2 regions of the Streptomyces syringium genome follow, and region 1 is predicted to be linked to the other one. Evidence: predicted binding sites of a transcription regulator. Region 1 holds the regulator's gene; the other holds the start of a gene.
What was found. The regulator HrcA, encoded in region 1, represses chaperone genes, less so after heat shock. The targets are predictions, from matches to a motif close to TTNGCACTCNGNNNNNCNGAGTGCNAA.
Positions count from the first base shown of each region.

Region 2: groL (chaperonin GroEL) is a predicted target of HrcA. The motif match lies at 8,761-8,787, and genes of this name have one in related genera.

Region 1 is NZ_JAGIOH010000001.1:2,552,139-2,567,722, forward strand. Features, by position in the region: gene JO379_RS11355 (family 4 glycosyl hydrolase) at 1-1,102, shown strand, start outside; gene JO379_RS11360 (S-(hydroxymethyl)mycothiol dehydrogenase) at 1,306-2,391, opposite strand; gene JO379_RS11365 (HAD family acid phosphatase) at 2,583-3,407, shown strand; gene JO379_RS11370 (ribonuclease Z) at 3,433-4,341, opposite strand; gene JO379_RS11375 (histidine triad nucleotide-binding protein) at 4,384-4,743, opposite strand; gene JO379_RS11380 (hypothetical protein) at 4,879-5,445, opposite strand; gene JO379_RS11385 (helix-turn-helix transcriptional regulator) at 5,638-6,402, opposite strand; gene JO379_RS11390 (16S rRNA (uracil(1498)-N(3))-methyltransferase) at 6,572-7,324, opposite strand; gene JO379_RS11395 (nitronate monooxygenase) at 7,321-8,427, opposite strand; gene dnaJ (molecular chaperone DnaJ) at 8,802-9,938, opposite strand; gene hrcA (heat-inducible transcriptional repressor HrcA) at 9,939-10,955, opposite strand; gene JO379_RS11410 (MBL fold metallo-hydrolase) at 11,130-11,867, shown strand; gene JO379_RS11415 (DUF3097 domain-containing protein) at 11,968-12,789, shown strand; gene hemW (radical SAM family heme chaperone HemW) at 12,881-14,113, opposite strand; gene JO379_RS11425 (AMP-dependent synthetase/ligase) at 14,173-15,584, opposite strand, start outside.
Region 2 is NZ_JAGIOH010000001.1:4,491,457-4,507,040, reverse strand. Features, by position in the region: gene JO379_RS20190 (copper homeostasis protein CutC) at 1-600, opposite strand, end outside; gene JO379_RS20185 (HD domain-containing protein) at 659-1,363, shown strand; gene JO379_RS20180 (hypothetical protein) at 1,360-1,539, opposite strand; gene JO379_RS20175 (hypothetical protein) at 1,697-2,527, opposite strand; gene JO379_RS20170 (Cmx/CmrA family chloramphenicol efflux MFS transporter) at 2,860-4,098, shown strand; gene JO379_RS20165 (DUF4031 domain-containing protein) at 4,280-4,555, opposite strand; gene JO379_RS20160 (DUF8819 family protein) at 4,552-4,920, opposite strand; gene JO379_RS20155 (MurR/RpiR family transcriptional regulator) at 4,975-5,913, shown strand; gene murQ (N-acetylmuramic acid 6-phosphate etherase) at 5,946-6,881, shown strand; gene groL (chaperonin GroEL) at 6,978-8,600, opposite strand; gene JO379_RS20140 (cold-shock protein) at 8,950-9,156, opposite strand; gene JO379_RS20135 (MoaD/ThiS family protein) at 9,595-9,870, opposite strand; gene thrC (threonine synthase) at 9,963-11,243, opposite strand; SAM riboswitch class I at 11,260-11,400, opposite strand; gene JO379_RS20125 (glucosyl-3-phosphoglycerate synthase) at 11,565-12,512, shown strand; gene JO379_RS20120 (alpha,alpha-trehalose-phosphate synthase (UDP-forming)) at 12,565-14,037, shown strand; gene otsB (trehalose-phosphatase) at 14,375-15,238, opposite strand; gene JO379_RS20110 (DUF3263 domain-containing protein) at 15,435-15,584, opposite strand, start outside.

The sequences.
Region 1 (15,584 bases):
GTGCGGGGCGGACTTCGTCTTCTCCGCGATCCGGGTGGGCGGCACCGCCGGACGGGTGCGTGATGAAAGGATTCCGCTCGGCGAGCTCGTGTTGGGGCAGGAGACCGTCGGCGCGGGCGGCGTGCTCTACGGGCTGCGGACGATCCCGGTGGCGCTGCACATCGCCGAGCGCGTCGCGGCGGTCGCCCCGGACGCCTGGGTCATCAACTTCACCAATCCGGCGGGCATGGTGACCGAGGCGATGTCGGCCGTTCTGGGTGAACGGGTCATCGGCATCTGCGACTCACCCGTGGGGCTGGTGCGGCGCGCCGCGCGGGCGGCGGGCGCCGACCCGAACCGGGTCGGGTTCGACTACGTGGGCCTCAACCACCTCGGCTGGCTGAGGTCATTGACGCAGGACGGCCGGGACCTGCTGCCGGGGCTGCTGGCGGACGAGGCGGCCCTGTCCTCCTTCGAGGAGGGCAAGCTCTTCGGCGCCCAGTGGCTCCAGGCGCTCGGCTCGCTGCCGAACGAGTATCTGCACTATTACTACTTCCGCCGCGAGACCCTGCACGCGGTGCTGGAGTCGCCGGAGACCCGGGGCGAGTTCCTCGACCAGCAGCAGGGCGGCTTCTTCGCGGCGGCCGCCGCCGAGCCCGAGCGGGCGTACGCGCTGTGGGAGCGGACGCGGCTGCACCGCGAGGAGACCTACATGGCCGAGAGCCGGGCGGCCAGCGGCGGCTGGCAGCGCGACTCCTGCGACCTGGACGGCGGCGGCTACGACCAGGTGGCCCTGGCCCTGATGCGGGCGGTCGCCCGGGACGAACGCACCCGGCTGATCCTCAACGTCCGCAACGGCACGACGGTGCCGGCGCTGGACCCCGGGGCGATCATCGAGACGGTCTGCGAGGTGAGCGCGAGGGGCGCACGGCCGCTGCCGTGCGCCCCTTTGCGTGAGGACCAGCTGGGGCTGATGCTCCAGCTCAAGGCCGTCGAACGGGCCGCGATCGATGCGGCCGTGGGTGAGAACCACGGTGCGGCGCTGCGCGCCATGGCCCTGCATCCCCTGGTCGACTCGCCGGCCGTCGCGGCGCGCATCCTGGACCGGGCCTGCCCGGCGTAGGCCTGTCCGGCGGATCTTCGACTACGGGCCGTCTTGCCGCCTGCGGCGGCGGGCGCCCTGCGGGCGCGTCCTCAATCGCCGGACGGGCTTGACTGGGCTGGGCCCATTCAGCCTGTCCGGCGTTTGAGGACACAAGCACAGCAGCCTGTCCGGCGTTTGAGGACACAAGCACAGCAGCCCGTCCGGCGTCAGCGCGACGACGGTCAGAACACCACGACCGAGCGCAGCACATCCCCTTCGTGCATCCGCTCGAACGCCTTCTCCACGTCGCCCAGCCCGATCGTCTCGGTCACGAACGCGCCGAGGTCGAGCCGGCCCTGCAGATGCAGGTCGATGAGCATCGGGAAGTCGCGCGAGGGCAGGCAGTCGCCGTACCAGGAGGACTTCAGCGCGCCACCGCGGCCGAAGACGTCGAGCAGCGGCAGCTCCAGCTTCATCTCGGGGGTGGGCACACCGACCAGGACGACGGTGCCGGCCAGGTCGCGGGCGTAGAAGGCCTGCTCGTACGTCTCGGGGCGGCCGACGGCCTCGATGACGACATCGGCGCCGAAACCGCCGGTCAGCTCGCGGATCGCCTCGACGGGATCCGTGGTGCGCGAGTTGACCGTGTGGGTGGCGCCCATGGTCAGGGCCGTCTGCAGCTTGCGGTCGTCGATGTCGACGGCGATGATCCGGGCCGCCCCCGCCAGCCGGGAGCCCGCGATGGCCGCGTCGCCCACGCCACCGCAGCCGATGACGGCGACGGAGTCGCCACGGCCCACCTGGCCGGTGTTGATCGCCGCGCCGATGCCCGCCATGACGCCGCAGCCGAGCAGCCCGGCGACCGCCGGGGAGACGGCGGGGTCGACCTTCGTGCACTGCCCGGCGGCGACCAGCGTCTTCTCGGCGAACGCACCGATGCCGAGCGCCGGGGACAGCTCGGTGCCGTCGGTCAGGGTCATCTTCTGCTTCGCGTTGTGCGTGGCGAAGCAGTACTGCGGGCGCCCGCGCAGACACGCCCGGCACTGGCCGCAGACGGCCCGCCAGTTGAGGATGACGAAGTCGCCGGGGGCCACCTCGCTCACGCCCTCGCCGACGGCCTCCACGACACCCGCCGCCTCATGGCCGAGGAGGAAGGGGAAGTCGTCGTTGATGCCGCCCTGCTTGTAGTGCAGATCGGTGTGGCAGACGCCGCACGCCTGCACCTTCACCACGGCCTCGCCGGGCCCCGGGTCCGGCACGACGATCGTCTCCACCCGCACCGGCTGGTTCTTGCCGGGTGCGATCACTCCACGTACTTCCTGCGCCATGGCGGGTCCCCTTCTCATCGCTGGTCAGTCCACACCGTACGCGCAGCGGACGCGGTCCGCCGGACGAGGCCTGACGTGCCGTCATCACCGCCTGTCGGGCCCGGTCTCCGCGCGTAGATTGACGGCGCCGGTCTGCGCGCGTAGACAACTGTTCCGACCGCCTCTCCTCCCTGTTCCCCAGGAGCCCGCACGTGACCCTCTCCTCCTCCCCCGAGCGCTCCTCGAAGCGCGTCCGCATAGCGGCCGCCACCGCGGCCGTGGCCGTCGGTGCCGGTCTGTTCGCGGCCGGTGCTGCCTCCGCCGACCACGCCGCGCCGCGCACGGACAAGGAGATCCCGAACCTCACCAAGGTCACCGACAAGATCAAGGCCTACTACGGCGACACGGTCGACGCGGCGGGCCAGCACTACGCCTCGCCCGACAGCAACTACGCCAAGCAGGTCGCGGACATCGAGAAGAAGGCCAAGGCCCACCTCGAGGGCGTCGTGAAGAAGAACGCGAAGAACGGCCCGGTGACCCAGGGGAAGAAGGCCAAGCCCGCCATCGTCCTGGACCTGGACGACACCACCCTGCTGTCGTACAACTACGAGCTCCAGGTCGGCTTCCACTTCACGCCCGAGTCCCAGGACGCCTATCTGAAGTCCACCGACATGTCCCCGGTCTTCGGCATGCCGAAGCTCGTCAACTGGGCCAAGGCCAAGGGGATCGAGGTCTTCTACGTCACCGGGCGCGCAGAGCACCAGCGCGAGTGGAGCGCGCGGAACCTCAAGAACGTCGGCTACAAGCCCGTCGCCGACCCCGCGCACTTCTTCCTGAAGAACAAGAAGAACCCGCCGGCCTATCTGCCCTGCGGTGCCACCTGCACCACGGTCGAGTACAAGGCGGGCACGCGGAAGCACATCGAGTCGCAGGGGTACGACATCGTCGCCAACTTCGGCGACCAGTACAGCGACCTGAAGGGCGGCTACGCCGACCGCACCTTCAAGCTCCCCAACCCGATGTACTACCTCCCGTAGGTCCCCGCGGCCGAGGGGGCGGTGGTCACCGCCTCTTCGGCACGGGCACGCGCATCAGGTCCCGGGCGACCGTCAGCTCGCCCTCGAAGCCCGCTGCCCGGGCCTGCTGCTCGAAGACCGCGGGGTCGCTGTACCGCTGCGAGAAGTGCGTCAGCACCAGATGCCGGACGCCCGACTCCGCCGCGACCCGGGCCGCCTGGCCGGCCGTCAGGTGGCCGTGCTCGACGGCGAGCCCCTCGTCCTCGTCGAGGAACGTGGACTCGATGACCAGCAGGTCACAGCCCTCGGCCAGCTCGTACACGCCGTCGCACAGCCGGGTGTCCATGACGAACGCGAACCGCTGACCGGGCCGTACCTCGCTCACCTCGTCCAGCGTCACACCGCCGACCGCGCCCTCGCGCTGGAGCCGGCCGACGTCCGGCCCGCCGATGCCGCGCTCCGCGAGCAGCGCGGGCAGCATCCGCCGGCCGTCGGGCTCGACCAGACGGTAGCCGTAGGACTCGACGGGGTGCGAGAGCCTGCGCGCGTCCAGCGTGTACGAGGGGGCCGCGGCCAGCACCCCGCCGGGCCCGGACACCGGCTCCTGGCTCAGCTTCACCGTCTCGCGGTAGGCGGTGGCGTACCGCAGCCGGTCGAAGAACCGCTGACCGCTCGCGGGGTAGTGCGCGGTGACCGGGTGCGGCACCCGGTCGAGGTTGATCCGCTGGATCACCCCGGCGAGGCCGAGGGAGTGGTCGCCGTGGAAGTGGGTGACGCACAGCCGGTTCAGGTCGTGTGCGGCCACTCCGGCGCGCAGCATCTGCCGCTGGGTGCCCTCACCGGGGTCGAAGAGCAGCCCCTCGCCGTCCCAGAGCAGAACGTAGCCGTTGTGGTTGCGGTGCCGGGTGGGCACCTGGCTGGCGGTGCCGAGGACGACGAGTTCACGTACGGACAAGGGGCTGCTTTCGTGTGTGCGGTGTGGTGCGGGGTGCTTCGGTCAGCCGGGGGGCCAGTTGAGGCCCCGGCCGCCCAGCACGTGGGCGTGCGCGTGGAAGACGGTCTGCCCGGCACCGGCACCGGTGTTGAAGACGATGCGGAAGCCCTTCTGGTCCACGCCCTCCTGCGCCGCGACCTCACCGGCCTCACGCAGTATGTCCGCGGCGATCTGCGGCTCGGCCGCCGCCAGGGAAGCGGCGTCCGGGTAGTGCACCTTGGGGATCACCAGGACGTGGGTGGGCGCCTGGGGGTTGATGTCACGGAACGCGACGGCGGTTTCGGACTCCCGTACGACGGTCGCCGGCACCTCCCCCGCCACGATCTTGCAGAACAGGCAATCGGCCTGCGGTTCTCCCGCCACCGGTGGGCTCCTCCCGGGTCGTCGGCTCGTACGGTCCGGATGCTACCGGGCCGCCCTCGGACGACGACGGCCCCGGGCCGGGCGCGGACGTGCCGACGTCGGCGGAGCCGATACCGCCGCCCGGCCTGCCGGGCCTTACTTCCCCTGCGGGGAGACCTCGTTCCCACCGTGCTTGCCACCCTGGCCGCCGCCGTGGTGATCGCCGTGCCCGCCGTCACCCTTCTTGTCGGTGCACGTCGGGGACGGGTGCGGCGGGGGCTTGCCCTGGCCGCCGCCGGCCTGCCCGCAGTCGCCGAGGACGCCGCCCGAGAAGACGGTCCGCCCGTCGACCTTCACGGTCAGCGAGCCCGTGACGCACGCGTGGCCGTTGATGCCGGTGACCCTGCCGAAGGCGATGATCTTCTTGTCCTTGTCGGTCCTGCCCTGGCAGTCGACGCCGACGGCCGTGACCTTGCGCTTGCCGTCCTTGTCCGTGCTGCCGTCGTACTCCGCCTTCCCGGTGCAGGTCAGCCAGCGCACGGGGATGTGCTCCCGCTCCAGCTGCCGGGTGGCCAGCTGATCGGTGGCGACGGAGACGGTCGCCGTGTCGAGCGCGTCGGAGGGCTGGCAGGCGGCGAGCGCCACAACCGCCGTACCCGTCAACGCCGCGGCACCCGCCGCGGACAGCACCCGCCGACCCCGCAGTCGCCTCAATGCCCTCATAGAGGGAGGTTCCCACTCGGGCGGGCGGCGCGGAAGAACGCGTCAGGCCTTCCAGTGGCCGACGGCCGACCCGCCCCGGGGCCCGGCAGCCGGGCCCCGGCCGACGCCGATTCCCCCGCGGCCGACGTCGGCTCCCTCTGCTTCCGAGCATGACCACGCCCCCGAGGCGCCGCCATAGGAAGAACTTCCTACTCACACCACGAGGCCGGTCCGCCTCGCCAGCGATACCGTGGAGACGCGGTTGTTGGTGCCGAGCTTGCGGTAGATCTTCTCCAGGTGCCGGTTGACCGTGTGCCGGGAGATGGTCAGCCGACGGCCGATCACATCGGCCGTGTGTCCTTCCGCGAGGAGGCCGAGGACGGTGAACTCACGAGGAGTCAGGCCGTGCCCGCCCGCGTCAGCGCCCCCGGGCCCCCGGCCGGCGGCCTCACGCAGTCGGCGCAGCTCCCGCACATGGCTGTCGACGCTGCCGAGCAGTGGCTGGATCCGAGCGGCGAAGGCGAGTTCCTCCTCGGTGAACTCCCCCTTGCGCCCGAGGGAGACGGTGCGCAGCACGTTCGCCCGGCCGGGCATCGGCAGCCCCAGTTGATGCGTCGTGCCGAAGTCGCGCAGCGCCTCGCTGCGCCACCGGGAGTGGCGCCACCGCTCGCAGAGCTGGCTCATGGTCACCGGCTGCCTTTCCCCCGCCCTGAGATAGGGGATCAGCGGGTGCTGCTGGCGAATGCGCCGCGCGATGAGGTCCTCCACCGCAGGACCGATCCGCTCGGGCGCCCACCCCTCGGCCTGTCCGGCCCGCTCCGCCAGGTCGACCCCCGCGAACAGCACCGTGTCGCAGCCGAGGGTCTCGTGGAGGTGGCCGGCGACCAGATGCCATAACGCGTCCGGGTCGTCGTTCTCGAGGACCGCGACGACAAGGTCGAGCATGCGCTCGTAATCCCGGGAGCTGAGCTGTGCCATGGCTGCAAGCATCCCGGCCGGACGGATTCCGGGCGAGACCGGGGCACGACGGTGATCGACTTTCGGTCACATCGGGCCGCCCGGCGGGGCCGGGCGCCGGGGTGCGTCGGGGGGTACGCTGAGCGCCGCACAGCCGGTCACGCGGATGTGCGGCGCGGGGGAAGGACCTTCAGGACCAGCGGCCCGTGCGGCCCAGCAGCAGTGCCGTCGCCGCCGTGCCCGCCGTCGACGTGCGCAGCACGCTCGGGCCCAGCCGGTACGGCTTGGCGCCCGCCTCGGCGAAGGCGGCCAGTTCCTCGGGGGAGACGCCGCCCTCCGGGCCGACGACCAGGACGATATTGCCCGTCTGCGGGAGCGAGGCCGTGGCCAGCGGGGCGCTGCTGCCCTCCTCGTGGAGGACCGCCGCGAACGCGGCGTCCGCGAGCAGGGTCGAGACCTGCTTCGTCGTCAGGAGGTCGGACACCGGCGGGAATCGGAGGCGGCGCGACTGCTTCCCGGCCTCGCGGGCCGTCGCGCGCCACTTGCCCAGCGCCTTCAGCCCGCGCTCGCCCTTCCACTGCGTGACGCACCGGGACGCCGACCACGGCGCGATCCCGTCGACGCCCGTCTCGGTCATGGTCTCGACAGCCAACTCGCCCCGGTCGCCCTTGGGCAGCGCCTGGACGACCGTGATGTGCGGCTGCGGCAGGGGTTCGGCGCGCACCGAGGTGACCGCCACGTCGAGGCGGTCCTTGCCCTCGACGGCGGCGACGGTGCCGAACGCGCCCGTGCCCGCACCGTCCGTCAGGACGATCTCCTCGCCCACCCGCAGCCGGCGGACCGAGACCGCGTGCCGCCCCTCCGGGCCGTCGAGGGGGAAGACCGTACCGGGGAAGACGCCCGTCAGGGAGTCCTCCTCGACCAGGAAGACCGGTGCTGTCATGTCTCGCTCCCTCGCAGTTCACTGCCTCGCGTCAACGACACCCGTGCCGCGTCCAGTTCGGCGGCCAGGACCTCCACCAGCCGCCCCGCCGGAAGCTCCCGCGCCAGACGGTGGCCCTGGCCCGCCCACAGGGCCATGGCCTGCGGGTCTCCCGCCTGCGCGGCGGCCTTGCGCAGGCCGGACGTCAGATGGTGCACCTGCGGGTACGCGGCCGGGGCGTACGGGCCGTGCTCGCGGATGAAACGGTTCACCAGACCGCGCGCGGGGCGGCCGGAGAAGGCCCGGGTCAGTTCGGTGCGGAGGAACAGCGGATCGGTCATGGCCCGTTTGTGCAGGTCATGGGCGCCCGACTCGGGGCAGACCAGGAACGCCGTGCCGAGCTGCGCCGCCGAGGCGCCCGCCGCGAGGACGGCCGCGATCTGGTCGCCGCGCATCAGGCCGCCCGCCGCGATCAGCGGGACGGTCACCGCGTCGCGGACCTCCGCGAGGAGGGTGAGCAGTCCGACGCCCGTCCCGTCCGCGCCCGCGTCGTCGTGGTGGGTGCCCTGGTGGCCACCGGCCTCGACGCCCTGGACGCAGACCGCGTCCGCGCCCGCCGTCTGCGCGGCCAGCGCCTCGGCGGCGGAGGTGGCCGTCACCACCGTCAGCGTGCCGGCCCGGGCCAGTGCCGCGAGGACCTCGGGGGCCGGGCAGCCGAAGTGGAAGGAGACGACCGGAACGGGATCTTCCAGGAGGATCGCGAGCTTGGCCTCGTACGCGTCGTCGCGGCTCCGGTCCGGATCACCGAGCGGCGCCCCGTACCGGGCGGCCTCGCCCGCAAGGCGCTGCCCGTACGCGTCCACGGCGGCCGGGTCGGTCACGGGCGGCTGCGGCATGAAGAGGTTCACACCGAAGGGGCGGTCGGTCAGGGCGCGCGTGCGCGTGATCTCCTCGCGCATCGCCGCCGGCGTCTTGTACCCGGCGGCGAGGAATCCGAGGCCACCGGCCTCGGACACGGCCGCGGCGAGCGACGGACACGAGGTGCCGCCCGCCATGGGGGCCTGCACGACCGGATACCGGAACAGGCCCGTCAGCGCCGAGGCCCCCCTGGATTCAAAAGCCATGACCACATCGTGTCACGCCCCGCGCACGGCGCCGAATCGAACCCGGTCGTGGAGTCCGCGCCGAGGGCGCCCCCTCGACTCCACCCGTACGGGTGGAGGCCTGTCGGCTGCCGCCGGCCACACCGCGTACCGGCTTGCGGGGAAGGGGCGTTGACGCGGGCCCCGGAAACGCGCGTCGGGCCGGGGCGAAGGCCCCGGCCCGACGTTCGGACGACTGAGCGGCGTTTGTCAGCGCCCGTTGAACGCGTCGATCAAGCTTGGCGACAGACGCCTACCGCCCGTTGAACGCATCCTTCAACCGCGAGAACAGCCCCTGCTGCCCCGGCTTACTGTGCAGGCCCGGGGGACGACCCCCGGAACCCCCAGCCGGACGCCTACCGACCGTTGAACGCATCCTTCAACCGCGAGAACAGCCCCTGCTGCCCCGGCTTGAACTCGCCCATGGGCCGCTCCTCGCCGCGCAGCTTCGCGAGCTGTCGCAGGAGGTCCTCCTGCTGCGGGTCGAGCTTGGCGGGGGTGGTCACCTCGACGTGCACAACGAGGTCACCGCGGCCGCCGCCTCGCAGGTGCGTGACACCGCGCTGGTGCAGCGGGATCGACTGGCCGGACTGGGTACCGGGCCGGATGTCGATCTCCTCGATGCCGTCCAGCGTCTCCAGCGGCACCTTCGTGCCGAGGGCCGCGGCCGTCATCGGGATGGTGACCGTGCAGTGCAGATCGTCGCCGCGCCGCTGGAAGGTGGTGTGCGGGATCTCGTGGATCTCCACGTACAGATCACCGGCCGGGCCGCCGCCGGGGCCGACCTCGCCCTCGCCCGCGAGCTGGATGCGGGTGCCGTTGTCGACACCGGCCGGGATCTTCACGGTCAGGGTCCGCCGCGACCGGACGCGGCCGTCGCCGGCGCACTCCGGGCACGGGGTCGGCACCACGGTGCCGAAGCCCTGGCACTGCGGGCACGGCCGGGAGGTCATGACCTGGCCGAGGAAGGACCGGGTGACCTGCGAGACCTCACCGCGACCGCGGCACATGTCACAGGTCTGGGCGGACGTGCCGGGGGCCGCGCCCTCGCCGCTGCACGTGGTGCAGACGACGGCCGTGTCGACCTGGATCTCCTTGGTCGTCCCGAAGGCCGCCTCGTCGAGGGTCACTTCGAGCCGGATCATGGCGTCCTGGCCGCGCCGCGTGCGCGACCGGGGGCCGCGCTGTGAGGCCTGCCCGAAGAAGGCGTCCATGATGTCGGAGAAGTTGCCGAAGCCCGCGCCGAAGCCACCCGCGCCACCGGCGCCGCCCGAGGAGGACAGCGGGTCGCCGCCGAGGTCGTAGACCTGCTTCTTCTGCGGGTCGGAGAGCACCTCGTAAGCGGCGTTGATCTCCTTGAACCGCTCCTGGGTCTTCGGGTCCGGGTTCACATCCGGGTGCAACTCGCGGGCGAGTCGGCGGAAGGCCTTCTTGATCTCGTCCTGCGAGGCATCACGCCGTACGCCCAGGACCGCGTAGTAGTCCGTGGCCACTTACGACTCCGCCAGGATCTGTCCGACGTAACGTGCCACTGCGCGTACCGCTCCCATCGTTCCGGGGTAGTCCATGCGGGTCGGTCCGACCACGCCGAGTTTGGCGACTGCCTCGTCGCCCGAACCGTAGCCGACGGCCACGACCGATGTGGAGGTCAGTCCCTCGTGAGCGTTCTCATGACCGATACGGACGGTCATGCCCGAGTCCTTGGCCTCACCCAGGAGCTTGAGCAGCACGACCTGCTCCTCCAACGCCTCCAGCACGGGCCGGATCGTCAGCGGGAAGTCGTGCCCGAAGCGGGTGAGATTGGCGGTGCCGCCGATCATCAGCCGTTCCTCGGTCTCCTCGACCAGGGTCTCCAGCAGGGTCGCGAGCACCGTAGAAACGGTTCCTCGGTCGTCCTGCTCGAAGGACTCGGGAAGGTCCTGCACCAGCTGCGGCACATCCGCGAACCGCCGCCCCACGACCCGGCTGTTGAGCCGTGCCCGCAGGTCCGCGAGCGAGGTCTCACCGAAGGGCGCCGGGCAGTCGACCATGCGCTGCTCGACGCGGCCGGTGTCCGTGATCAGCACGAGCATCACACGGGCCGGGGCGAGTGAGAGCAATTCCACATGCCGCACCGTCGAGCGGGTCAGCGACGGGTACTGCACCACGGCGACCTGACGGGTCAGCTGCGCCAGCAGCCGGACCGTGCGCGCCACGACGTCGTCCAGGTCGACGGCGCCGTCCAGGAAGTTCTGGATCGCGCGACGCTCGGGCGAGGACAGCGGCTTGACACCGGCCAGCTTGTCGACGAAAAGGCGGTAGCCCTTGTCGGTCGGGATGCGGCCCGCGCTCGTGTGGGGCTGGGCGATGAAGCCCTCGTCCTCCAGCGCGGCCATGTCGTTGCGCACGGTGGCCGGGGACACGCCCAGCCGGTGCCGCTCGGTGAGGGCCTTGGAGCCGACGGGCTCCTCGGTGCCCACGTAGTCCTGGACGATGGCGCGCAACACCTCGAGCCTTCGTTCGCTCAGCACCGCGCGCACCTCCCTGTCCAGCCGTCTCACGGGGTCGTCCCTGGCACTCGAAGGTCACGAGTGCCAAATCCCTCCCGCCAGTGTACGGCCGGGTACTACGGCCAGGGCAAGGGCCGTCCCGCCGCGCGCCTCCCTGGCGGGCAAACCGTACCGTGCTCCGGCTAGCGTCTCGGTATGGAAAATCATGGGCAACGGGGCGCGCGGGAGCGCTGGGAGCCGCTCGCGCCGGGGATCGCGCGCCGCAGGATGCCGGTCTGGGACTGCACGATCGGGGCCGTCTCCGGGCCTGACGGGGTGCTGCTCGTGGACACCGGCTCGTCCCTGCGGGAGGGCGCGGAGATCCGTCGGGAGGTCGAGGAACTCTTCGGCCGCCGCGTGACGCATATCGCTCTCACCCACGCGCACTTCGATCACGTGCTGGGCACCGCCGCCTTCGCGGGTGTGCAGGTGTACGGGGCGATGGGCATCGACAGGGTGCTCCGCGACGGGGAAGAGGTGCGCACGAGCGCGGTGCGGGAGGGGGTGGACCCCGATGCCGCCGAGGAGGCGGCCGATCTGCTCGTCCGCCCGCACCATCTGGTCTCCGGCGAGCTGACCCTGGACCTGGGCGGCGGCCGTCGGGTGCTGCTCGCCGACGTGGGGCCCGGGCACACGGCGCACGACCTGGCGGTGCTGGTCACGGACGCCGGTGGCGCTCCCGAGGTCGTCTTCTGCGGTGATCTGGTCGAGGAGTCCGGTGAACCGCAGGCGGGCTCGGACGCCCTCCCCGAGCAGTGGCCCGCGGCGCTGGACGCGCTGCTGGTGCTCGGCGGCGAGGACGCGATCTACGTGCCGGGGCACGGCGCGGTGGTGGATGCCGGGTTTGTCCGGGCGCAGCGTGACGCGCTCGCGGTGCGTTTCGGCGTGTCGTAACGCCGGTAGCGCGGTTTTTCCTATGGTCGGGCTGGTGCGCGGCAGAGGTCGTGCGCTGCCGGGCACCCCCGGCCCCGGATCCCCTGACCGGAACGGCTCCATGCGCAGCAGACAGTACGGCCCCGACCTGACCCCTCCGTGGAAGAAGACCACCCCCGCTCCGGAGGTCCCGGCCGAGCCCGATCTGGTGGTCGAGGAGGTCACCACGGGCTTCTGCGGGGCGGTGATCCGCTGCGAGAAGACGGCGCAGGGCCCGACGGTCACCCTGGAGGACCGCTTCGGCAAACACCGGGTCTTCCCGATGGAGCCGCGCGGCTTCCTCCTGGAGGGCCGGGTCGTCACGCTCGTACGCCCGGGCCCCCTGAGCCCCCGCGCACCCCAGCGGACCGCCTCGGGCTCGGTGGCCGTGCCCGGGGCCCGGGCACGGGTGGCCCGGGCCGGGCGCATCTACGTGGAGGGGCGGCACGACGCGGAGCTCGTGGAGCGGGTGTGGGGCAACGACCTGCGCATCGAGGGCGTGGTCGTGGAGTACCTGGAGGGCATCGACGACCTCCCCGCCATCGTCCGCTCCTTCGCCCCCGCCCCCGACGCCCGCCTGGGGGTCCTGGTGGACCACCTCGTGCCGGGCTCCAAGGAATCGCGGATCGCGGCGCAGGTCACGGGCGAGGACGTGCTGGTCGTCGGCCACCCGTACATCGACGTGTGGGAGGCGGTGAAGCCGTCCTCGGTGGGCATCACGGCCTGGCCGCGCGTGCCGCGCGGCGAGGACTGGAAGACGGGCGTGTGCCGGGCACTGGGCTGGCCGGAGAACACGGGGGCCGCTTGGCAGCGGATCCTGGGGTCGGTGCGTTCGTACAAGGACCTGGAGCCGCAGCTGCTGGGGCGGGTGGAGGAACTGATCGATTTCGTGACGGCGCCCTGATGTCTCAGCCCGTCCGGTGATCGTGGACACGGCACAGCGCCCCGTCCGGCGATTGAGGACCGGGGTCCGGGGCAGCGCCCCGGTACTCGCATCAGTCCACCAGGTCCCGGACCACGGCGTCGGCCAGCAGCCGACCCCGCAGCGTCAGTACCGCGCGCCCTTCCTCGTACGGGCCCGCCTGGAGCAGGCCGTCCGCCAGAGCGCGCGCAGCCGCCGCCGCGCCCGCCGGCTTCAGCAAGGACAGCGGGCAGCCGTCCAGCAGGCGCAGCTCCAGCAGGATCCGCTCGACCCGCTGGTCCTCCTCCGGCAGGACCTCGCGGCCCGCGCCGGGGGAGCGTCCCTCGGACAGCGCCTGCGCGTACGCGCCCGGGTGCTTGACGTTCCACCACCGCACGCCCCCCACGTGCGAGTGCGCCCCGGGGCCCGCGCCCCACCAGTCGGCGCCGCGCCAGTACAGCTCGTTGTGGCGGCAGCGGCCGGCCTCGGTGGTGGCCCAGTTCGAGACCTCGTACCAGTCGAAGCCGGCGGCGGTGAGCATCTCCTCGGCGATGAGGTAGCGGTCGGCGTGGACGTCGTCGTCGGTCATCGGGACCTCGCCGCGGCGGATGCGCCGGGCGAGCTGGGTGCCCTCCTCGACGATCAGGGCGTAGGCCGAGACGTGGTCCGGGCCCGCGCCGATCGCGGCGGACAGTGAGGCGCGCCAGTCGTCGTCGGACTCGCCCGGCGTGCCGTAGATCAGGTCCAGGTTGACGTGCTCGAAGCCGGCCGCCCGGGCCTCGGCGACGCAGGCCTCCGGGCGGCCCGGGGTGTGTGTGCGGTCCAGGATCTGCAGGACGTGCGGGCGGGCGCTCTGCATGCCGAAGGAGATGCGGTTGAAGCCGCCCTCGCGCAGCTCCGCCAGATAGCGCGGGTCGACGGAGTCCGGGTTGGCCTCGGTGGTGATCTCCGCGCCCTCGGCGAAGCCGAACTCGTCACGGATCGCGGCCAGCATCCGTACGAGGTCGGCGGCGGGCAGCAGGGTCGGGGTGCCGCCGCCGACGAAGACGGTCTCCACGGGGCGGGGGTCGTCGCCCAGTACCTTCCGTGCGAGCCGGATCTCCTCCGCGACGGTGTCGGCGTAATTGTCCCGGGAGGCCAGCGCGCCGCCGGAGCCGCGCAGCTCACTGGCGGTGTAGGTGTTGAAGTCGCAGTACCCGCAGCGTGTCGCGCAGTACGGCACGTGCAGATAGAACCCGAGCGGCCGTGCTCCCGCGCCCTCCAGGGCGTGCCGGGGCAGGGCCCCGTCCTCGGGCATGGGCTCACCATCAGGCAGTACGGAAGGCATGCGTCCATTGTCCGGCATGCCGCCGGTAGGCCCGCCCGCGGCGAGGGCGGGCCTTTTCGTCAGCCCTCCCTGGCCCCCTCGTACATCTCCTCGATCAGGGCCTTGTACTCCCGCTCCACCACCGGCCGCTTGAGCTTGAGGCTCGGTGTCAGCTCGCCGTGCTCGACGTCCAGGTCCCGCGGCAGCAGCCGGAACTTCTTGATCGTCTGCCAGCGCTGCAGGCCCTCGTTCAGCCGTCGCACATAGCCGTCGATCAGCTCCTCGGCCTCCTTGGTGGCGACCACCTCGGCGTACGACTTGCCCTCCAGGCCGTGCTCGGCGGCCCAGGACATCAGCGTCGGCTCGTCGAGCGCGATGAGGGCGGTGCAGAAGTTACGGTCCGCCCCGTACACCAGGATGTTGGAGACGAACGGGCAGACGGCCTTGAACTGGCCCTCCACCTCGGCCGGCGCGACGTACTTGCCGCCCGAGGTCTTGATCAGGTCCTTCTTCCGGTCGGTGATCCGCAGGAAGCCGTCAGGGGACAGCTCGCCGATGTCGCCGGTGTGGAACCAGCCGTCGGACTCCAGCACCTCCGCCGTCTTCTCGGGCTGGCCGTGGTAGCCCTCCATGACGCCGGGGCCGCGCAGCAGGATCTCGCCGTCGTCGGCGATGCGGACCTCCGTGCCGGGCAGCGGCTTGCCGACCGTGCCGGTGCGGTAGGCCTCGCCGGGGTTGACGAAGCTGGCGGCGCTGGTCTCGGTGAGGCCGTAGCCCTCCAGGATGTGGATGCCGGCGCCGGAGAAGAAGTAGCCGATCTCGGGGGCGAGGGCGGACGCGCCGGAGACGCATGCGCGCATCCGCCCGCCGAACGCCTCACGGATCTTGGAGTAGACGAGGGCGTCCGCGACCTTGTGCTTGGCGGTGAGCCCGAAGGGGGCGGTCTTGCTCCCGGTGCGGCGGAAATTGTCCTGCGAGACCTTGGCGTACTCGCGGGCGATCTCGGCGGCCCACTGGAAGATCTTGTACTTGGCACCGCCGCCCGCGCGGGCCTTGGCCGCGACGCCGTTGTAGACCTTCTCGAAGACGCGCGGCACGGCGGCCATGTAGGTGGGGCGGACGATCGGCAGATTCTCGATGATCTTGTCGACCCGGCCGTCCACGGCGGTGACGTGTCCGACGCTGATCTGCCCGGCGGTCAGCACCTTGCCGAAGACGTGCGCGAGCGGCAGCCACAGGTACTGCACGTCATCGGGGAGCACCAGGTCCGTGGCCTGGATGGCCCGGGCCATGTACGACCAGCAGTCGTGCGGCAGCCGTACGCCCTTGGGGCGGCCGGTGGTGCCGGAGGTGTAGATGAGGGTGGCGAGCTGGTCGGCGCGGAGGGCGCCGATGCTCTCCCGCACGGCGTCGGGGTGCTTGTGCAGATGCTCGGCGCCACGCCGCTCCAGCTCCGCCAGGGAGAGCACCCAGCCCTCGGGGTCGCCGTCGG
Region 2 (15,584 bases), 1.9 Mb from region 1:
AATACCCGCATCGAGCAGCACCGGCACATGCTTCAACTGGAGCCCGCCGCCCACGAGGATCCGCGGCTCGTACCCCGGCTCGTCCCCGCGTGCCGCTTCCGTGACGAGCGTCGCGAGGCCGTCGTCGACACCCGAAGGGGATCCCGCGGTGAGGTAGGTGTCCAGACCGGGCTGGTCGGCGAGCTGCTTGCGCACGGCGTCGCGGTCGGCGGCCCGGTCGATGGCGCGGTGGAACGTCCACCGGGCGCGGGGGCCGACGGCCTCGGCGAGGCGGGCGACGGCCGGCAGGTCGGCCCGGCCGTCGTCGGTCAGGAAGCCGAGCACGAACTCGTCCGCGCCTTCGGCGGCCAGCGCCCTGGCGTCGTCACACAGCGCGTCGAGCGCCGCGGCGCCACCCGCGGAGAAACCGTCGGTGGCACGCAGCATGACGCGCACAGGGATGTCGACGGCGGCCCGTACCGCCGTGAAGGTCTCGAGGGCTGGCGTGAGGCCGTCGGCGGCCATGTCACTGACCAGTTCGAGGCGGTCAGCCCCTCCGGCCTGCGCCGCCACCGCGTCCTCGACGTCGAGCGCGATCACCTCAAGAATTGGTCTAGACATGTAGGACAGCCTGCCATATCCGCCGTGCACGTCGAAAGCCGTGCTCCACAATTGGCCTATGTCAGCTACGCCCGTACACCCGTCCGGCCCCGCCCTGCGTGTCCGCTGGCGACAGACGGTGGCGAGAGCCCGCGCCACGGTGGGCCCGCACACAGCGACCCCGCACGTGGCACACCCCGACCCCGACCCGTACGCCGACGACCTCCTGGCGCGCTGGTCCGAGCCGCAGCGCCGCTATCACACGGTCGACCACCTGCTGGCGGTCCTCGACCGCGTCGACGAGCTGGCCGAGCACGCCGACGACGCCGACGCCGTCCGCTTCGCCGCCTGGTTCCACGACGCGGTCTACCGCCCCGACCGCTCCGAGAACGAGGAGCGCAGCGCCCATCTCGTCGAGCGCGCGCTGCCCGAGCTGGGCATCGACCAGGCCCGCACGGCGGAGGTCGCCCGGCTCGTACGGCTCACCGTCGGCCACGACCCGGCCCCCGGCGACTGGAACGGCGAGGTGCTGTGCGACGCGGACCTCGCCGTCCTGGCAGGGTCGCCGGAGGACTACGCGGCCTACGCGGCGGCCGTCCGCGAGGAGTACGGCTTTGTGCCCGACGACGCCTTCCACGAAGGCCGCGCCGCGGTACTGCGACAGCTACTGGAGCTGCCGCGGCTGTTCCGCACCCCGCACGGGCAGGCCCACTGGGAGCCGGTCGCGCGCCGGAATCTCACCACCGAACTCGGATTGCTGGGCACAGCATCCGAGGGGCGCTAGGACGTGTGCCGGGAGCGCAGGACCGCGAGCATCCAGGCACGGATGCTGCGCACCAGCTCCCGGCCCGGGGCTATGGGCGCCGATTGCAGCACCTTGGAGAAATACTCGTCACTGGACGCTTCACCGGCCATCCAGCGCCGCCCCGACTCAATGATCTCGCCTTCGCGCACGATCATGCCAACCCCCACCTATGCGTAGCCGTACGTCGACGATAGGGACACCGCCCTCCGCGGCGTCCGTTTCGCCCACAACTTCACTGCTTCTACCCGGTACTTGCGGTAGTTTCACCTGGACGAATGCCGTAATCCCCCGGCAGCACCCGTTCAGGAGTCGTCAGGACTCCATCGCCCGACGCGCCAGGGCGTGCGCGGTGCCGAGCATTCCGGTAATGACCAGTACATATGGCTTGCGCACTTTCACCTCGGGCAGATCCCCCGCCTTGGGTGCGTCGATGATCAGCACGCCCTGAGGTTCACTCCCGGCGCACACCGGAGCGACGATGGCGGACTGGTAGTCGTCCCCCAGGTTGATTTTCAGATTTCCGTTCGTATGCCGGTTGTCGTGGATATAGATGATCTGCCCCTGGTTCAGGACGTTGAGCAGGGCCTGTTCGGTCCTCGTGTCGAATTGCACCGGAGGCGTCGCCTGCCCATGGGTCACCTCCAGCCTGAAGTGCTCGCCCTCCAGCCCGTAAAAGGCGGACCGCGCCTTGGGGCTCGCACCGTTGGCCACCACGGTGATGAGCCGGTCGTGAATCTGCCCCGAGATCTTGAGCACCTGGGTGGGCGTGGCACCCACCAGAGTTCCCATGTGGTCGACGATCGCCGACATGGCCGCCTCGAATTTAATGCCCGCAATACGTCGATAGCGCTTCCGCAACAGGGACGAGAGGAAGGGAGCCGACATCGCCGAGAGTGCCGCCGCGACAAAGAGGAGAATTTTGGCGGAACCGGCGGACGCATTGGCCCAGGCGCCGAAGCCGATGGTCAATCCGGGAGAAAGGACGGGCATCACATAAAAGGCGAAATCCTGCAATTTCTTTTTCAAAGACATGGCACCTGCTTTCGACGGACCGAAACGCACCGTGACAGCAGCGATTATCCCGGCGTTCACCCCGGCGTCGACCCACTCGGACCACACGTTCCCCACGAACCCCGAGCGCATCGGAGCAGGCTGCGGGGCAACTCACGGCCGGGGCGCCGCCACCGCGACTCAATACGCCCCTCGACAGATGTATCCGCGCTTTTATCCGGGCGGCCAGCAAGGGCAGGAATCGGCAATATAGCCCCCATCGTCCCGCCGCCGGACGGTAATCGGCGGACTTCCCGCCGAAAGCGTGCGGAACAACGCCGCAAATCCGGATATCGCGGACCCGGCGACGGCACGCACCGCCTCCCACCACCGTCTTCCGCTCCGTGAGACGGGCCCCGCCCGCGGGAATACCGTGGCCGGAATGCGCGCTGGCACCGGACATGCCCTCCGCCAGCCCGAACCGCATGCCAGTCGCCGTCTACGTCCTCGGTTTGTCTGTATTCGCCCTCGGAACATCCGAATTCATGCTGTCGGGGCTGCTGCAGCCCCTCGCCCGCGACATGGGCGTCTCCATACCCAAGGCCGGGCTGCTGGTGTCCGCCTTCGCGATCGGCATGGTGGTCGGCGCACCCCTGCTCGCCGCCGCGACGCTGAAGCTGCCGCGCCGTACGACCCTCGTCGCCCTGCTCGCCGTCTTCGGGCTCGGTCAGGTGGCGGGGGCGCTCGCCCCGTCGTACGGGGTGCTGTTCGCCTCCCGGGTGGTGAGCGCGCTGGCGTGCGCCGGGTTCTGGGCGGTCGGCGCGGCGGTGGCCGTGTCGCTGGTGCCGGTGACCGCGCGGGCGCGGGCCATGGCGGTGATGGTCGGCGGGCTGTCCATCGCCAACATCGCGGGCGTGCCCGCCGGGGCGTTCCTCGGGCAGCACGCGGGCTGGCGGGCGGCCTTCTGGGCGGTGGCCGGGCTGTCGGCGCTGGGCCTGGTCGGCGTGCTCGCGCTCGTCCCCGGCACCAAGCCGCCGACCGGCGCCGACGCACCCCGGCTCCGCACCGAGCTGGGCATCTACCGCGACCGGCAGGTCTGGCTCGCGCTCGTGACCACCGCGCTGAACGGCGCCGCCGTCTTCTGTCTGTTCTCCTACCTCGCCCCGCTGCTCACCGACACCGCCGGGCTCGACGAGGGCTGGGTGCCGACCGTGCTGGGGCTGTTCGGCGTGGGGGCGCTGATCGGCACGGCCATCGGCGGCCGGATCGCGGACGCCCATCTCTTCGCCACGATGTACGGCGGCATCGCCGCCTCGGCCACCGTGCTCGCCGTGCTGGCGCTGACCGCGCACACCCCGGCCGCCGCCGTGGGCATGGCACTGCTGCTGGGCGTCACGGCCTTCGCGACGGCACCGGCGCTGAACGCCCGGATGTTCAACGTCGCGAACGCCGCGCCGACGCTGGCGGGTGCCACGACGACGGCCGCGTTCAACATCGGCAACACGGTCGGCCCCTGGCTCGGCGGACTCGTCATCGGAGCCGGCTGGGGCTATCCGGCGGTCGCCTGGACGAGTGCGGGCCTCGCGGCCCTGGCCGTGGGCACCACCGCGATCGCCTCCCGGCTGCACCACGCGACGGCCGGCTCGCGGGTGATCGCGGGGTCCAGCGGGGCCGTGCCGACGGCGTCGGCGTCGGCCGAGGCACCGGCGCGCGCCGAGAGCTGAACGCCTCGGCGCCCGGCCTTTCCGCGCGCCGGTGGGCGCACCGATCCGCCCCGGCGCGCTGCCTTCAGTAAGCGCCCTACGGGCGCGTCCTCAATCGCCGGACGGGCTGCAAATGCAGCCCGTCCGGCGATTGAGGACACCACCGCGCAGCGGAGGTGCACCCACCACGGCCCGCAGGATCCTAGACGCCGCCAGGCCGCTCATGCTTTGGCCGACGCAGTCCCGCCGACGTCAGCAGCCGCACCAGCTCCTTGGTACCCACCTCCACCGCCCCCAGCCGGACGGCTTCCCCGTACGACGACGACGGCACGTCGTAGTGGTCCCGGTCGAAGGCGCGCGCCGGAGCGCCCAGCCGGGCCGCGAAGGCGTGCAGTTCCTGGTAGCTGACGTCGCTGACCAGGTGCGACCACATCCGCCCGTGTCCCGGCCAGGTGGGCGGGTCGATATAGAGGGTCATCGCAGCGCCGTCGCCAGGGATCCCACCGGGGCCAGCAGCACCGCCTGCTTCGCGCACGCCCAGTGCGGGTCCGGGCCCAGCTCCGGCTCGACCTCCAGGGCGTGCGGGTCGCCTTCGCCCGTGCACAGCGGGCACAGCGGCCAGCGGCCGTGCCGCTCCAGCAGCGCGTCCTGGACGTCCTGGGCGACGAGACCGGGCAGGAAGGCGGCACCCTGCGGCCACTGCTCGACCCACCACCGCCGGTGGGTGACCGCGTCCTCGACCAGCGAGACGACCTCCGCCTCCGCCACGTCCCCCGCCGCCAGATCGGCGAGGACGAGCGCGCGTGCGATGTGCAGTGCCTGTTCGAGCTCCATACGGTCCATTGTCGGGGACCGTGAGGGTTGACGGTTCACCGGACCGAAAATACCTTTCAAAAGGTGAGCAGCAAACTGAAGGAAACTTTCGACGCCGCGTCATCGCCCGTCACCCCGGTTCCTCCCGCTCCCGCGGCCCTCGCAGCCAAGGTCCGCACCCTCGCCCCCTCCATGACCCGTTCGATGCAGCGCGTCGCAGAGGCCGTGGCGGGCGACCCGGCGGGTTCCGCCGCGCTCACCGTCACCGGACTCGCGGAGCGCACGGGCACGAGCGAGGCCACCGTCGTGCGCACCGCCCGCATCCTCGGCTACCCCGGATACCGCGATCTGCGGATCGCGCTGGCCACGCTGGCCGCGCAGCAGGCGGCGGGCGCGGCCCCCGCCGTCACCGCCGACATCGCCGTGGACGACCCGCTGCCGAGCGTCGTCGCCAAGCTCGCCCAGGAGGAGGCGCAGTGCCTGGCGGACACGGCCGCCGCCCTCGACACCGCCCAGCTGGAGGCCGCCGTCGCCGCGCTGGCTTCGGCCCGGCGCATCGATGTGTACGGCATCGGCGCCTCGCACCTCGTCGGCCAGGACCTCGTCCAGAAGCTGCTGCGCATCGGCCTGATCGCCCACGCCCCCGGCGACCCGCACCTGGCCGTCACCAACGCCGTCCAGCTGCGCGCCGGCGATGTGGCGATCGCCATCAGCCATTCGGGGCGGACCACCGACGTCATCGAGCCGCTGCGGGTCGCCTTCGAGCACGGCGCCACGACGCTCGCGATCACCGGCCGCCCCGACGGCGAGCTCGTCCAGTACGCGGACCACGTCCTGACCACGTCCTCCGCCCGGGAGAGCGAGCTGCGCCCGGCGGCCATGTCCAGCCGCACCAGCCAACTGCTCGTCGTGGACTGCCTCTTCATCGGCGTCGCGCAGCGCACGTACGACAGGGCCGCCCCCGCGCTGTCCGCCTCCTACGAGGCGCTCGCCCACCGGCACACCCCGCGGAGCCGGCGCTGACCGCCCAGCCGCACGGAAGGAGCCGCCCGCCCATGACCTCGTACGCCGCCTACGCCGCGCTCCGCGCCCAGCTCGCGACCCTGACCACCGAGGCCTTCCGCCCCGAGCTCGCGGACATAGACCGGCTGCCCACCCTCGACCTCGCCCGGCTCATGAACGACGAGGACGCCACCGTTCCCGCCGCCGTCGCCACCCGGCTCCCGGAGATCGCCGCCGCCATCGACGCGGCGGCCGCCCGGATGGCGGGCGGGGGCCGCCTGGTCTACGCCGGCGCGGGCACCGCCGGCCGGCTCGGGGTGCTCGACGCCAGCGAGTGCCCGCCAACGTTCAACACCGACCCCGCCGAGGTCGTCGGGCTGATCGCGGGCGGCCCGTCCGCCCTCGTCCGGGCCGTCGAAGGGGCCGAGGACAGCGCGGAGCTGGCCGCCGCGGACCTCGCCGCGCTCGGCATCGGGCCGGCCGACACGGTCGTCGGCGTCTCCGCCTCCGGCCGCACGCCGTACGCGATCGGGGCCGTCGAGTACGCGCGGCGGGCCGGGGCGCTCACCGTCGGCCTGGCCTGCAACGCGGACTCGGCGCTCGGCGCGGCCGCCGAGCACGCCGTCGAGATCGTCGTCGGGCCGGAACTGCTCACCGGCTCGACGCGGCTGAAGGCCGGCACCGCCCAGAAGCTGGTGCTCAACATGTTCTCGACCATCACGATGATCCGGCTCGGCAAGACGTACGGGAATCTGATGGTCGACGTCCGCGCCTCGAACGAGAAGCTGCGGGCCCGTTCCCGGCACATCGTCGCGCTCGCCACGGGGGCGTCCGACGAGGAGATCGAGGCGGCGCTCGGCGCGACCGACGGCGAGGTGAAGAACGCGATCCTCGTCCTCCTCGGCCGCGTCGACGGCCCCACGGCCGCCCGCCTGCTGGCGGAGTCCAAGGGCCACTTGCGCGCCGCGCTCGACGCGACGCGGGGCTGACGTCGCCCGCTGCCGGAAAACGCCCGAGGGCGGCACCCCCGCGATGGGGGTGCCGCCCTCGGCACGTACTGCTGGAACAGCTGATCCTCGAAAGGATCAGAAGTCCATGTCACCGCCCGGCATGCCGCCCGGAGCGGCCGCGGCGGCCTTCTCCGGCTTGTCGGCGATGACGGCCTCGGTGGTGAGGAACAGCGCGGCGATGGACGCGGCGTTCTGCAGGGCGGAACGCGTGACCTTCGCCGGGTCGATGATGCCCTCGGCGATCATGTCCACGTACTCACCGGTCGCGGCGTTCAGACCGTGGCCGACGGGGAGGTTGCGGACCTTCTCGACGATGACGCCACCCTCGAGACCACCGTTGACGGCGATCTGCTTGAGCGGGGCCTCCAGGGCGAGCTTCACGGCGTTGGCGCCGGTCGCCTCGTCACCCTCGAGCTCGAGCTTCTCGAAGACCGCGGAGGCCTGGAGCAGGGCCACGCCACCACCGGCGACGATGCCCTCCTCGACGGCCGCCTTCGCGTTGCGAACGGCGTCCTCGATGCGGTGCTTGCGCTCCTTGAGCTCGACCTCGGTCGCGGCACCGGCCTTGATGACGGCCACGCCGCCGGCCAGCTTCGCGAGGCGCTCCTGGAGCTTCTCGCGGTCGTAGTCCGAGTCGCTGTTGTCGATCTCGGCGCGGATCTGGTTGACGCGGCCCTGGACCTGGTCGCTGTCACCGGCACCGTCGACGATGGTCGTCTCGTCCTTGGTGATGACGACCTTGCGGGCGCGGCCGAGCAGGTCGAGACCGGCGTTCTCCAGCTTGAGGCCGACCTCCTCGGAGATGACGGTGCCACCGGTGAGGATGGCGATGTCGCCGAGCATGGCCTTGCGGCGGTCACCGAAGCCCGGGGCCTTGACGGCGACGGACTTGAAGGTGCCACGGATCTTGTTGACGACCAGGGTCGACAGGGCCTCGCCCTCGACGTCCTCGGCGATGATCAGCAGCGGCTTGCCGGACTGCATGACCTTCTCGAGGAGCGGCAGCAGGTCCTTGACCGAGCCGATCTTCGAGTTGACGATCAGGATGTACGGGTCGTCGAGCGACGCCTCCATACGCTCCATGTCGGTGGCGAAGTACGCCGAGATGTAGCCCTTGTCGAAGCGCATGCCCTCGGTGAGCTCGAGCTCGAGCCCGAAGGTCTGCGACTCCTCGACGGTGATGACGCCTTCCTTGCCGACCTTGTCCATCGCCTCGGCGATGAGCTCGCCGATCTGGGTGTCGGCGGCGGAGATGGAGGCGGTGGAGGCGATCTGCTCCTTGGTCTCCACGTCCTTGGCCTGCTCGAGCAGGGCGGCGGAGACGGCCTCGACGGCCTTCTCGATGCCACGCTTCAGCGCCATCGGGTTGGCACCGGCGGCCACGTTGCGCAGACCCTCACGGACCAGCGCCTGGGCGAGGACGGTCGCGGTCGTCGTGCCGTCACCGGCGACGTCGTCCGTCTTCTTCGCGACCTCCTTGACCAGCTCGGCGCCGATCTTCTCGTACGGGTCCTCGAGCTCGATCTCCTTGGCGATGGAAACACCATCGTTGGTGATCGTGGGGGCGCCCCACTTCTTCTCGAGGACGACGTTACGGCCCTTGGGGCCGAGGGTGACCTTGACGGCGTCGGCGAGCTGGTTCATCCCGCGCTCGAGACCGCGCCGTGCCTCCTCGTCGAACGCGATGATCTTGGCCATGTGAAGTGGTCCTCCCAGGACGGGGTGGATTGCTCCGGACCGCGCTGGCGCCCGCGACGGACGGCCTGCACACCTGGCGGTTCCTTGCCCCGCCTGGCCTGCGGACCTCACCGACGGTCCAAATCTGTCACTCTCACTCGGAGAGTGCTAAGCCCAATGATTAGCACTCGACCCCCCCGAGTGCAAGCGCCCCGGGCCAAGAGCTACCCACACGAGCGGCGGTCACACACGGGGCTCGGCCACGCCCCCGGGACGGGTGCGCCCGGGGAGCACGAAGGGTCCGTACCTCCCCCTGGAGGTACGGACCCTTCGGCGAGCCGATTGAGCCTAGGTGGTCGATGCGCCGAGATCAGCCGACCGCCAGCTTGACCATGTCCGCCTGCGGACCCTTCTGACCCTGCGAGATCTCGAACTCGACTCGCTGCCCCTCCTCGAGGGTGCGGTAGCCGTCCATCTGAATCGCGCTGTAGTGGACGAAAACATCCGCACCACCGTCGACCGCGATGAAGCCGTACCCCTTCTCCGCGTTGAACCACTTGACGGTGCCCTGAGCCATGCCTAACTCCCCTATTACTGGCCCTTGCGCAGGACCGCACTTCGCGGACCCGGGTCAGACCTCACCCCCCGGCAGTCCCCTGATCTTCGACATGGGGAACCCCGGAAGATGTGCGCCGGAACGCGTCGACCGCGGCTGAATGTATCTGCACGGATGCCGTCTGCAACAGGTCACTCGGACGAGAATTCCGGGCGCGGCCGATTGGCGATAAGCGGTGAATTCCGGGGATTCCCGGGCAAGTCGGGCCGGACATAACGCAACCAACCCGACAATTCGTGCACACGCTCGGCACGCAACTTGACGGGTTCTCATATGCGTACGGCACTGACGCAGGAGGGGGAACGCCCCAACTGTATCGCGGTTCAACAGACGGAATCGCCCCGTCCGTTTTCCGGCCGGGGCGATTCACGGGACTTCCGCAGGAAACCTTCGAAAGGGTCAGCCGCCGGCGACCGCAGGAATGATCGAGACACCGGCGCCGTCGGGCGTCACCGCATTCAGGCCGCCTTCGAAGCGCACGTCGTCGTCATTGACGTACACATTCACGAAGCGGCGCAGCTTGCCGCTCTCGTCCAGCACGCGGGCGGCGATGCCGGGGTGGTTCTTCTCCAGGTCGGCGATCACCTCGGCGAGGGTCCCGCCCTCGGCGGGGACCTCCGCCCGGCCGCCGGTGTAGGTGCGCAGGATGGTGGGGATGCGAACGTTGATGCTCATGCGAATGCGCCTTCCGGCTAGAGAGACGTGAGGGGCCGGCACCGGCCGTCGAGGTGCCGGGGGCAGGGGCCTGAGGGGCAGGGGCGGCAGGCTCAGTTGCCGGCCAGGCCCGCCGCACGGAACGCGTCGAGGCTCGGGCGGATGGTCGCGGAGGGACCGGTGGTCGGGGCCACGGCGTCCAGCGTCTTCAGCCCGTCGCCCGTGTTGAGCACGACCGTCGTCAGGGACGGATCCAGCACTCCCGCTTCGATCAGCTTCTTCGTGACGCCGACCGTCACCCCGCCCGCGGTCTCCGCGAAGATCCCCTCCGTACGGGCCAGCAGCTTGATCGCGTCGACGATCTGCGCGTCGGTGACATCCTCCACCGCACCGCCCGTCCGCCGCGCGATGTCGAGCACGTACGGCCCGTCGGCCGGGTTGCCGATCGCGAGGGACTTCGCGATCGTGTCCGGCTTCACCGGCCGCACCACGTCGTGGCCGTCCTTGAAGGCGCGCGAGACCGGCGAGCAGCCCTCGGCCTGGGCGCCGAAGATCTTGTACGGCCGGTCCTCGACCAGACCGAGCGCGATCAGCTCCTTGAGCCCCTTGTCGATCTTCGTGAGCTGCGAGCCGGACGCGATGGGGACGACGATCTGGTCCGGCAGCCGCCAGCCGAGCTGCTCGCAGATCTCGTACGCGAGGGTCTTGGAACCCTCCCCGTAGTACGGGCGCAGATTGACGTTGACGAAGCCCCAGCCCTCGCCGAGCGGATCGCCGATCAGCTCGGAGCAGAAGCGGTTCACGTCGTCGTAGGTGCCCTCGATGCCGACGAGGTCGCCGCCGTAGACGGCGGCCATGACGACCTTGCCCGCCTCCAGGTCGTGCGGGATGAACACGCAGGACGCAAGGCCCGCGCGGGCGGCCGCGGCGCCGACCGCGCCCGCCAGGTTGCCCGTGGAGGAGCAGGAGAGGGTGGTGAAGCCGAAGGCGCGGGCGGCCTCGACGGCGATGGCGACGACGCGGTCCTTGAAGGAGTGCGTGGGGTTGCCTGAGTCGTCCTTGACGTACAGACCGCCGCTCACGCCCAGCTCGCGGGCGAGGTTGTCGGCCTTGACGAGCTTGGTGAAGCCGGGGTTGAGGCTCGGCTTGTCCGCGACGTCGGCGGGGACGGGCAGCAGCGGGGCGTAGCGCCAGATGTTCTCCGGACCGGCCTCGATGCGGCGGCGCAGCGCCTCGGGGTCGCCGGTGGGCAGCTCGTAGGCGACTTCGAGCGGTCCGAAGCAGACGGCGCAGGCGAAGATCGGTCCGAGGTCGAAGCGCTCACCGCACTCGCGGCACGAGAGGCCGACGGCGGGTCCGAGAGCGACAGTGGTGGCGACGGTGTGCACAGCCATGAGGCGAGGCCCTTTCTCCTCATCTTCCCCGCGGCGAACGTCGCCACGGGACGGAATTGGCACCTTCCCCACCGGGAGCCTCGCGGTGTACGCAAGACCGGCGGGAGGGTTGCCGGGGCTTCAACGGGCCGTATCCCTCTGCCCCTCTGGATGAGCGGTATGGCACTGGGCACAGCCCAGGCGTTTGTTCGCGCGACGACCCCGACATGCGATGGCCGTCCGCGTTGTTCAAGACTGTAACGGAAGGCATGGGCGCCGGAACCAGGCGTCCGTACCGCGAGATGGGTCACATCCCCCGAGCCCGCTGAAGGAGTCGTACACGTGCTGGAAGAGGTGGAGCGCTGGCTGGCCCGGCGGTCCTGGTCCGCCGCAGACCGTCCGCTCGACCGGATTCTCGCCGCCAAGCGCGGCGCCGGCACCACCGTCAGTGTCGTCCTGCCGGCGCTGAACGAGGAGGCGACGGTCGGCGCGATCGTGGCGACGATCCGCCGGGAGCTGATGACCGAGGCGGTGCCGCTGGTGGATGAACTGGTGGTGCTGGACTCCGGTTCCACCGACCGCACGGCGGTGGTCGCGGCCGCGGCCGGGGCGCGGGTCGTGCACCGGGACGAGGTGCTGCCGCGGCTGCCCGCGCTGCCCGGCAAGGGCGAGGTGCTGTGGCGGTCGCTGCTGGTGACCGAGGGCGATGTCGTCTGCTTCGTCGACGCCGATCTGCGGGACTTCTCGGCCGACTTCGTCTCCGGCATCGTCGGGCCGCTGCTGACCGAGCCGGACGTGCACTTCGTCAAGGCGATGTACGACCGCCCGCTCGGCGAGGCCGTCGGCCAGGGCGGCCGGGTGACCGAGCTGGTGGCCCGTCCGCTGCTGAATCTGCACTGGCCGCAGCTGGCCGGTTTCGTCCAGCCGCTGGGCGGTGAGTACGCGGCCCGCCGCTCGCTGCTGGAGCGGCTGCCGTTCCCCGTCGGCTACGGCGTCGAGCTCGGGCTGCTGGTGGACGCGCTGCACACGGTGGGCCTCGACGCGCTGGCCCAGGTCGACGTGGGGGTGCGCAAGCACCGGCACCAGGACGGCCGGGCGCTGGGCCGGATGGCCGCCGCGATCTACCGGACCGCGCACCTCCGACTGGCTCGCGGCCATCTGGTGCGTCCGTCGCTGACCCAGTTCGAGCGCACCCCGGAGGGCTTCGTTCCGCGGACGTACGCGGTGGACACCGAGGAGCGGCCGCCGATGGCCGGGATACCCGAGTACGCACAGAGGCACGCCGCGTAACCGTCCCTCGTGCGTACGTTTGAGTGCTTCCCGCACTGGCAAGGCTGGCGACATGGTCGCTGAGCACGCCGCCCCGATTCTCGTCGCCTCCAACCGCGGACCCGTCTCCTACAAGCGACGCGAGGACGGCTCGCTCGCGGCGGGCCGGGGCGGGGGCGGGCTGGTGTCGGGGCTGAGTGCGATCGGCACCGGCTCCGGGGCCCTGTGGGTGTGCTCCGCCCTCGGCGACGGCGACCGTGAGGCCGTCCGGCGTACCGGCGGCAGGCTGGATCCGGCCGACACCGGCGGGATGAGCGTGCGGATGCTCGACATCGCCCCCGAGATCTTCACCGCGGCGTACAACGGCATCGCCAATTCCGTGCTGTGGTTCGTCCACCACCTGCTGTACCAGACCCCCCTGGAGCCGGATTTCGACGCGGACTTCCGCGCCCAGTGGGCGGCCTACGAGGCGTACAACGCCGCCTTCGCGGATGCCCTCGCCGAGGAGGCCGCTCCGGGTGCCGTGGTCCTCGTCCAGGACTACCACCTGACCCTGGTACCGGGCCTGCTCCGCGAGCGGCGCCCGGACCTGCGCGTCGGTCACTTCTCGCACACTCCCTGGGCCCCGCCGGACTACTTCCGGATGCTGCCGGACGACGTGGCCGGGCAGGTGCTGCGCGGCGTGCTGGGCAGCGACCGCGCCGCCTTCCTCACCCGCCGCTGGGCCGAGGCGTTCGCCGCGTGCTGCGCGGACGTGCTGGGCGCGGAGGTCGTGCGCGAGGGTGGCGGGGCCGACGGGACCGACGGCGCGCTGTCGGTGCTCTTCGAGGGCCGGACGACCCGGCTCGGTGTGCACGGGCTCGGCGCCGACGCCGACTTCCTGCGCGAGCGGGCGCACCGCGCGGACGTCGAGGAGCGGATGGCCGCGCTGCGCGAGCAGATCGGCCCGGACCGCAAGGCGATCGTCCGCGTCGACCGCACCGAGCTGTCCAAGAACATCGTGCGCGGTCTGCGTGCCTACCGCAGGCTGCTGGAGGACCGGCCGCAGTGGCGGGGCAAGGTGGTGCACATCGCCTTCGCCTACCCCTCACGGCAGGACCTGGCGGTCTACCGCGACTACACGGCCGCGGTGGAGCGGGTCGCCCAGGAGATCAACTCCGCCTTCGGCACGGAGGATTGGCTGCCGGTCGTCCTGCACGTCAAGGACGACTTCGCCCGCTCGCTCGCCGCCTACCGCCTCGCCGACGTGGCCCTGGTCAACCCCATCCGCGACGGGATGAACCTCGTCGCCAAGGAGGTGCCCGTCGTCTCCGACCGCGGCTGCGCGCTGGTGCTGTCCCGGGAGGCCGGGGCGTTCGCGGAGCTGGGCGAGGACGCGATCACCGTCAATCCTTTCGACGTGGAGGCCACGGCCCGGGCGTTGCACGAGGCCCTGCTCATGGAGCCCGCCGAGCGCGCGGAGCGCACCAAGCGGCTGGCCTCGGCGGCGACGGCGCTGCCGCCCGCGCGCTGGTTCCTGGACCAGCTGCGAGCTCTGGAGGTGTAACGGGGGCACAGCGGAGGCGCGGCGGCGTACGCCGGAGCACACGCTCCGCGCGGGGGACCGGCCGGACGACGCGGCGCGCTTCCGCACCCCGGCGGGAAGGGTAACGGAAGTGGGTATGGCTCCGGCATGCCGATCGCCCACCGCTGGGCCGCACTTGTGCTGACCACCGCCGCTCTCGCCGCCACGGCCACCGGCCCCGCGCACGCCCTCTCGTCGGCTATAGGCAGCTCACCCGCCCGGCACCCCCACGGCCTGCCCCTGCGCCTCTGACGACCCGAGGCATCTGCGGCACTCGATCACCCACAAGCGGCACCGGCGGTGAGCCGGTCCGGTGGGCTCAGGAGGCCCGGCCGTCCAGGCGGTCCGCGAGGGCGCCGAGCAGCTCCACGACACCGCTCGGGCCGTCGACGACGAGGTCCGCGCGCTCGGCGAGCTCGGCGACCTCCGAGCTGCCGCTGCACACGAGCGTCCCCGGCAGCCCCTCGGAGCGGAGCTTCTCGACCGCCGCGAAGGCCGCGAGGTCACCGAGGTCGTCACCCGCGTAGAGCACGGCGGACGCGTCGACCTCCCGGAGGTACTCGGCGAGGGCGACGCCCTTGTCCATGCCCGGCGGGCGCAGCTCCAGGACCATCCGGCCCGGCTCGAGGATCAGCCCGTGCCGCTCCGCGAGCTCTTCGAGCGGCCCGCGCAGCGCGTCGAAGGCGGCCTGCGGGTCGGGGGCACGGCGGGTGTGGACGGCGATCGCGCGGCCGCCCTTGTTCTCGATGTGCGCGGTCTCGACCCAGGTGCCCCGCCAGCCACCGGACCGGTCCAGCACGCCGGGCAGCTCCGCCTGCACGGCAGCGACGCCCGGGTGCGGCGCGGGGGCGTGCACGGTCCCGGTGACCGCGTCCCAGCGCTCGGCGCCGTAGTGGCCCAGCACGACGAGACGCTCCAGACCGGGCACCCCGGCGAAGCCGCCGTAGCGGACCGCGACCCCGGCCGGGCGGCCGGTGACCACGGCGACGGAGCCGAGGACGGGAGCGAGCCGGGCGAGGGCGGGCACGGCACCGGGGTGGGCGCGGGCCTGCTCGGGGTCCGGCACGATGTCGGCGAGCGTGCCGTCGAAGTCGAGCGCGACGACCGCGCGGCCGGGCCGCGCCAGCAGCGCGGCCAGTCCGTCGCGGCCGGCGGGCGTCACGGGATCGGGAAGGGGACCCATACGACCGACCCTATCGGTGCGACCGCCGCGGGGTGGTCAGTTGTACGGTCCCGGGGGGCCCGGAGGCCGACCCCGCCAGGGCCGGTCCGGCGGATCTTCGTGGATCAGCGAGCCCGGTCGCACTCGGGCGGCTTCTCCCCACGCCGCGAGCGCGCGTACCGGGCGTCGGGAGCCCACACGAATCGCCGGACAGGCCCTAACGCCGCCCCCGGCGGGCGTCCCGGACGCGGCGCAGCCGGTTGACGGTGACGGGGTCGTGGGCGAGGGCCCGCGGGTCGTCGAGGAGGGCGTTGAGGAGCTGGTAGTAGCGGGTGGGGGTGATCCCCAGCTGCTCCCGCACGGCCCG